3 regions of the Bacillus sp. Brlt_9 genome follow, and region 3 is predicted to be linked to each of the others. Evidence: riboswitches for the same ligand, from Rfam matches in the RefSeq annotation. Region 3 holds a riboswitch; each other region holds the start of a gene.
What was found. A riboswitch is a leader RNA that binds a small molecule or an ion and turns the genes downstream of it on or off. The one in region 3 is predicted to bind thiamine pyrophosphate.

Region 1 (2,275 bases), on a different contig from region 3:
ACTCGGGCTGTTAAAAAGGATTTCGTAGCCCTCGTAAGCATAACTCCTAATCCTTCACTGGCACCGAGCCATTCTCCAATAATCGCTCCCATTACGCTATATGTCACTGCAATTTTTAACCCTGAGAAAAAGTATGGAAGTACTGCTGGAAACTTTACTTTCTGGTAAACTTGCCATTTCGTTGCCTTCATCGTTTGCAACAACTTCAACATATTTTTATCTACTGTTTGAAAACCTTCTAAAATGCTAAGCGCAATCGGGAAGAAACAAACGAGTATGACTACCATTACTTTTGGTAGCATTCCATATCCAAACCAAATAATAAATAACGGTGCAAGTACAACGATTGGAATCGTTTGCGAAATAACAAGCAACGGATTTATTAAAATACGAAATAAAGGAATAACGTCCATAATAATTGCAATACTTGTCCCAATTAAAATCGCAAAGAACAGTCCAATTATAACCTCTTGCAGCGTTTGCATCGTATTCGGTAATAGTAAATCTTTCATTCCAATTAATTCTTGAACAATGGCAGAAGGCTTCGGTAAAATCCACGGTTCAATTTTAAATAATGAAACAGATCCTTCCCATATCGCAATGAGAAGGATAAGCCAAATTGTTGTAATTATTTTAGATTGCTTCTGGTTTTGCATATTCATCACGGTACTTCCAAACTTTTTCATCTATCGTTACACCAGTGCTTGGACGATAATGGATTTTAATAGAAGTAATTACTTCTTCTGCTCCAGCATCCACACACGCTTGTTGTGCACGTTTAATGACATCAAGAAGTACATCTAATTCTCCTTCCAGCGTTGTTTCCATTGCCCCTACTTCATAACGAACTCCCGATTGTTGTACAACCTCAATTGCTTTATCAACAACAGAATACACATCTTTGTTCTTCGCTTGTGGTACTACTGAAAATGAAATTGTAACTTGTTGTGACATAGTAAAATCCCCCTTATAATATGAAATGTTAAAACAAGAAAAGGCTTTCCTACTGCGTAGGAAAGCCTTGTATGCAAGTTATTATAGAATAACATATGCTACATCACTTTAAGTAACTCCCTACGCTGGCATTATCCAGATCAGGTTGAGGGTCGATGTTTGTTTACATCCTCTCAGCCAATTGGCTCCCCGGTCCTTAATTCGTTTTCATTGTAGCATGATTTATTTTATTGAACAAACAAAAGTACGTATAATCATTTCATTTAACTTTTGAATTCACCAATTAACTCTTGTAACTCCTGTGAAAGCCAGCTTAAAGAACTGGCTAATTCAGCAATATCTTGTACAGACATTTTCTGTTCTTTCATGCTTTCTTCAACATTACTACTACTATTCGCATACTTATTTGCGATAAGTGATAGGTCATTGACAACACGTACAATATTTTGGCTATTTTGCAATATATCACTTGAATTGCTAGAAACAACTCTAACTTGATTGGTAACAGTTTGTGCTGATTTCGAAATTTTTTCAAAGAAAGCACCACTACTTTCAACAAGTATAATTCCAGATTCTACTTCTTTTGAAGTTTTTTGCATTGAAACAACAGCTTCTTCCGTTCCAGCTTGTGTTTCCCCTATTAATTTTGCTATATCTTTTGCTGATGCTTCCGTCTGCTCTGCTAATTTACGCACTTCATCAGCCACAACAGCAAATCCGTCTCCAGTTTCCTCAGCACGTGAAGCTTCAATAGTAGCATGTAAAGCTAGCGAATTAGTTTGATTTGAAATACTTGTAATTACAGTTACAATATCACTAATTTCTTTTGATCTCACTTCCAAAGAATAAATGATAGAAGATAAATCTTGTACTGCATTTTGTATTATATTCATTTGATTAATCGCCTGTTTAGTAACACCGTTTCCTTTTCCTGAATGATGCTCTATACCTTCAGACTCTTTCGTCATTTGTTTTGCAGCATTCGTTATCTCTTCCATCTTATCTTCCATTTCATATACAATACCTAAATACTGTGGTACTGCAGTTTCTTGTGACTGAGCGCCCGCTCTTAACTCAACTATAGAACTTACGATTTCTTGAACTGCCATGCTATTCTCTTTCGTACTCACTGACAATTCTTTTGAAGATGAGGAAACCTGTTCAGCGGTCTGCTTCACTTTATCTATAATTCCTTTAAACTTCTCGATGGTATTATTAAAATACGCATTAATAATACCAATATCATCTGGTCTTTCCTCTAATTTAATACTTAAATCACCTTCACCAACTTTGCGCAATCCTTCACGTAAATCCCGCAATG
Region 2 (2,275 bases), on a different contig from region 3:
AGACGAATTAATTTCAATGCTGGAAACTGTGTTCGAATGGGATTCTGAAGTTGTAATAGAGAAGTATATAAAAGGTGACGAGATTACATGTTCCATTTTTGATGGAAAACAGTTACCTATCATTTCAATTCGACATGCAGCTGAATTCTTTGATTACAATGCGAAATATGATGATGCTGGTACAATTGAAGAAGTTATCGAACTTCCAGCTGAATTGAAGGAACGTGTAAACAAAGCGTCATTGGCTTGTTATAAAGCATTGAAATGCAGCGTTTATGCAAGAGTTGATATGATGGTGAAGGACGGTATTCCATATGTAATGGAGATTAATACATTACCAGGGATGACACAAGCAAGTTTACTACCGAAAAGTGCAGATGCAGCTGGTATTCATTATAGTAAACTATTAGATATGATTATTGAAACTTCATTGAGAGTACGAAAAGAAGAAGGATTTTAAGTAGCAGTGTCATGAATACTTTTGACAGTAACATGAAGTATGTTATGATGAATACAATACGAAAATTAAATATTTATCCACTAGGGGGGCCTATTATTGGCTGAGATCAAATGGGAATTTGAGACTCTTAGTACCTGATCTGGTTAATGCCAGCGTAGGGAAGTGGGAAAGACATTGCTATTTCATGAATAAACACTGTCAATTTCACTTTCTTTACGTCTGTAAAGAAAGTTTTTTTATTTTTAAAGCGGTTAATAACTGTGGATAAATACTTATATTAAATAAATTACTTGGAGGGGATTTATATGACTTTTTCACAATCATTACGTAAAGAAGTAGATTCAATTTGGGAAGCTAGTTTTCATCATCCTTTTGTAAAAAAACTTGGTGAAGGGACGTTAGATTTAGCTAGTTTTCGCTATTACGTGCTTCAAGATTCATATTATTTGAGTCATTTTGCTAGAGTACAAACTTTAGGAGCTGCAAAAGCACAGGAATTAGAAACGACAGCTCGTATGGCACACCATGCTCAAAATACATATGAAGCAGAATTATCTTTACATGAGAATTTTGCGAAGAAACTAGGGATTACACAAGAAGAAAAAGATAATTTTATTCCTGCTCCAACTGCATACGCATATACTTCACATATGTATCGCGCTGCGTATGAAGGACATTTAGGTGATATCATTGCAGCCATTTTACCTTGCTATTGGTTGTATTATGAAATTGGAGAGCGTTTAAAAGAGTGTCAGCCAGAAGAGCCAATTTATAATGAATGGATTTCTGCTTACGGATCTGATTGGTTCCGTACATTAGTTGAAGAGCAAATTACACGATTAGATACTATCGCTGAAAAGGTGACAGAGTCTGACCGTAAGCGAATGAAGCAGCATTTTATTATTAGTAGTCAATATGAATATTCATTTTGGGAAATGGCTTATACTCTAGAAAAGTGGCCAGTGAATACAGACATAAAAGATGTAATTGGATAATGAGTAGAGGTATTGCTATTCACAGGTATGAATAATACTTAAATATATGATTTCATAAAAGAAGTATTACAAAAAGACGCATCGATCTAAGTGCGTCTTTTTTCAATTTATAAAAATGAGCCCATGGAAAAAATAACCTAAAAATAAGTGTATGAACAAGGTGCATCATCTAGTGATAGGTCATATTTTGTAGGTGTACGTATTGAACTTAGTTTATAGCGCTATTTCTACTTAGATTTAACGAACAGAAATATAGGAAAGCATTGAAAAGGTTGAAGTTTATAAACGGAGGTCATGAAAATGAATAAGTTTCAACAAGAACTACAAGCATTAAGCCTTAATGATTACCAGCCTGGAAATATCGTGTATTGGGACCAACAAAACCAATATCCATATTACTATATTGAAGATGCTGTTCGTCGCTGTGGAGGTTGTGGAGGTCGTTGTGGAGGTTGTGGAGGTCGTTGTGGAGGTTGTGCAGGTCGCTGTGGTGGATTCCGTTGTATTGGTTGCTTCGGCTGTTTTGGTTGTGGCGGCTGCGGAGGTTGTGGTGGCTGTGGTAGTTGTTCAAATTGTTTTAGCGGTTTTAATGGTACTACTGATACAACTGGTACTATTGTAACATATGAATATTGATAAGAGAAAAAAGGAATCCATTAGTGAAGCATTATATAATTTTTATCAAAGAATTTAATCAAAACACATGTAGCATTCAAGTGAAAGAATGATATTTAGATTTTTAGTTGTAAATCAAGATAAAATCGAAAAAGCAATGACTAGATTTAAAACCTAATCATTGCTTTTTTATATTTTTACCATC
Region 3 (2,275 bases):
CGGTGCTACGTACATTAAGTTTAGGTGTTGCAACTGTGTATTTCGTATTATTTTGAACTGTGATGCCTTTTACTAAAGGCTGTGAACCGTTAGAAACGAATGCTTTTTGTACGTAACCTGTTTTGCCATTATGTAAAATTTTATACCACTCGCCTTGTTCTTCTTGAATGGTAACGAATTTCCCATTTGGTAATACATCTAAAATTGAAGATTCTAAATTAGGTTCAGAACGAACGTTTAATGCATTGGCATTAACGATGTATTGATTATTAGATTGAAGTTTGTTTTTTAGTAGAATAGCATCTTTTTGTACGTAACCTACTTTATTATTAACAGATACTTTATACCAGCCATTAGTTGTTTCAAGTATGTTCACTTTCGTATTAAAGCGAATTGTATCAATTGAAGAGCTATTTGCGTTATCTTTTGTATGTAAGGTTACTTGATCGACTTTGACATATCCAGTTTTCACACTAGATAATTGTTCAGCGTTGGCTGTTTGTACATTTGTTTCTCCCATAGAAGGAAGTAAAGAGGCAATTGCGACAGTAGTTGCTGTTAAAGCAGTGGCTTTCATATTCATATAATAGAGACCTCCTCTAGTTGTATAGTTGTAATTTTATTATAGTATAAAGATATAATATAGTGGGTGTATTCACATAAATGTAATATGAAATCAATATAAAAATAAATTTTTTGAGGATAATGATTCCTTATTATCCAATTAATTAGGATAATAATTTCTAAGATAGAATATAAGTATTATATAGTTTCTTTATTTTGTTGACAATTGAGAAAATTAAAACAGTTGATGATGTCTTATTACGATGTTATACTGACAGTGATAATTTCATAGTTTGCTAGGAGAGCTGGTGTTGCCAGCTGAGAGTAGGCCGTAAGCCTTTGATCCTTTTCATTACCTGATCTAGATTATGCTAGCGTAGGGAAGCAATTCGGACAATAATATTAAGTCCCCGTTTCTTTGCGTATAGAAACGGGGATTTTTTGTTTGAAAATTTCATATTGAAACCACTAGGGGTGCTTGTTGTGCTGAGAGAGGAATAATCCTTAACCCTTATAACACCTGATCTAGGTAATACTAGCGAAGGGAAGTGGAGCAACGAATAAATTATAATTTTATTTGCTGTAACCACTTCTTATTTAGAAGTGGTTTTTTATTTATATACACATACTGGAAGGGGATAGGGAAATGAAATTTTGCGATAGATTATTAGAAACTGTACAACCAGTTTGGGAGATGAGTCATAATCATCCGTTTGTAGTAGGTATGGGGGATGGCACGTTAGAAAAAGATAAGTTTCAGTATTACATTATTCAAGATTATTTATATTTGTTAGATTATGCAAAGCTATATGCGATTGGTGTTGTAAAAGCAACGAATCCACAAGTAATGGGGAAATTTGCTGAACAAATTGATGGCATATTAAATGGAGAAATGACAATCCATAAACAATATGCAAAAAGACTTGGAATTTCTATAGAGGAGATAGAGTCTGCAAAGCCATCTGCTAAGAATTTAGCTTATACAAATTACATGATGTCTGTATCTCAAAATGGCACACTTGCAGAATTAATAGCAGCACTTCTTCCGTGTATGTGGAGCTACTGGGAAATTGGAAAGCGTTTAAATGATATTCCTGGAGCAAGAGATCATGAGTTCTTTGGTGAGTGGATTCAAGGATATAGTTCTGAAGAATACGGTAACCTTTGTATTTGGTTAATAGATTTATTAAATGAAATGGCAGTTGGAAAATCTGACAAAGAGCTAGATCGATTAGAGGAGATTTTCCTATATTCCAGTCGATTTGAATATTTATTCTGGGATATGTCCTACCGTAAGGAGATGTGGGGATTTGAGGAGCAAGAACATACTACAGTTTCATAATGTTTCTTTTCATTATGATGAGAAACCAATCATCAATGAATTAAATGCTTCTATACAAGATAAAGAGTTTGTAAGTATTATTGGACCGAGTGGATGCGGGAAAAGTACTCTATTTCGCCTTATTACAGGTTTAGAAGAAGCAAGTACTGGGCAGATAGAGCTGACAGAAACAAAGAGCCATCCTGTAGGGTATATGCCTCAAAAAGATATGCTCTTGCCGTGGAGAACGATTATTGAGAATGCTGCTCTGCCGCTAGAGTGCCAAGGTGTACAGAAGAAAGAAGCACAAATAAAGGCAAAGGAACTGCTACATAAATTTGGCTTACAAGGGTATGAGACAAAGTATCCGAAAGATTTATCTGGTGGTAT

Region 1: it holds a riboswitch for thiamine pyrophosphate, as region 3 does, so the genes downstream of both, VF726_RS24880 (MTH1187 family thiamine-binding protein) here and tenA (thiaminase II) in region 3, are expected to answer to the same signal.
Region 2: it holds a riboswitch for thiamine pyrophosphate, as region 3 does, so the genes downstream of both, tenA (thiaminase II) here and tenA (thiaminase II) in region 3, are expected to answer to the same signal.

Annotation. Positions count from the first base shown of each region.
Region 1 is NZ_JAYJLO010000008.1:106,405-108,679, reverse strand. It holds gene VF726_RS24885 (ABC transporter permease) at 1-662, opposite strand, end outside; gene VF726_RS24880 (MTH1187 family thiamine-binding protein) at 634-954, opposite strand; TPP riboswitch at 1,055-1,156, opposite strand; gene VF726_RS24875 (methyl-accepting chemotaxis protein) at 1,218-2,275, opposite strand, start outside.
Region 2 is NZ_JAYJLO010000005.1:336,855-339,129, reverse strand. It holds gene ddlB (D-alanine--D-alanine ligase) at 1-460, shown strand, start outside; TPP riboswitch at 533-638, shown strand; gene tenA (thiaminase II) at 766-1,455, shown strand; gene VF726_RS21750 (heterocycloanthracin/sonorensin family bacteriocin) at 1,750-2,091, shown strand.
Region 3 is NZ_JAYJLO010000012.1:72,232-74,506, reverse strand. It holds gene VF726_RS28285 (SH3 domain-containing protein) at 1-583, opposite strand, end outside; TPP riboswitch at 853-964, shown strand; TPP riboswitch at 1,025-1,128, shown strand; gene tenA (thiaminase II) at 1,211-1,906, shown strand; gene VF726_RS28275 (ABC transporter ATP-binding protein) at 1,875-2,275, shown strand, end outside.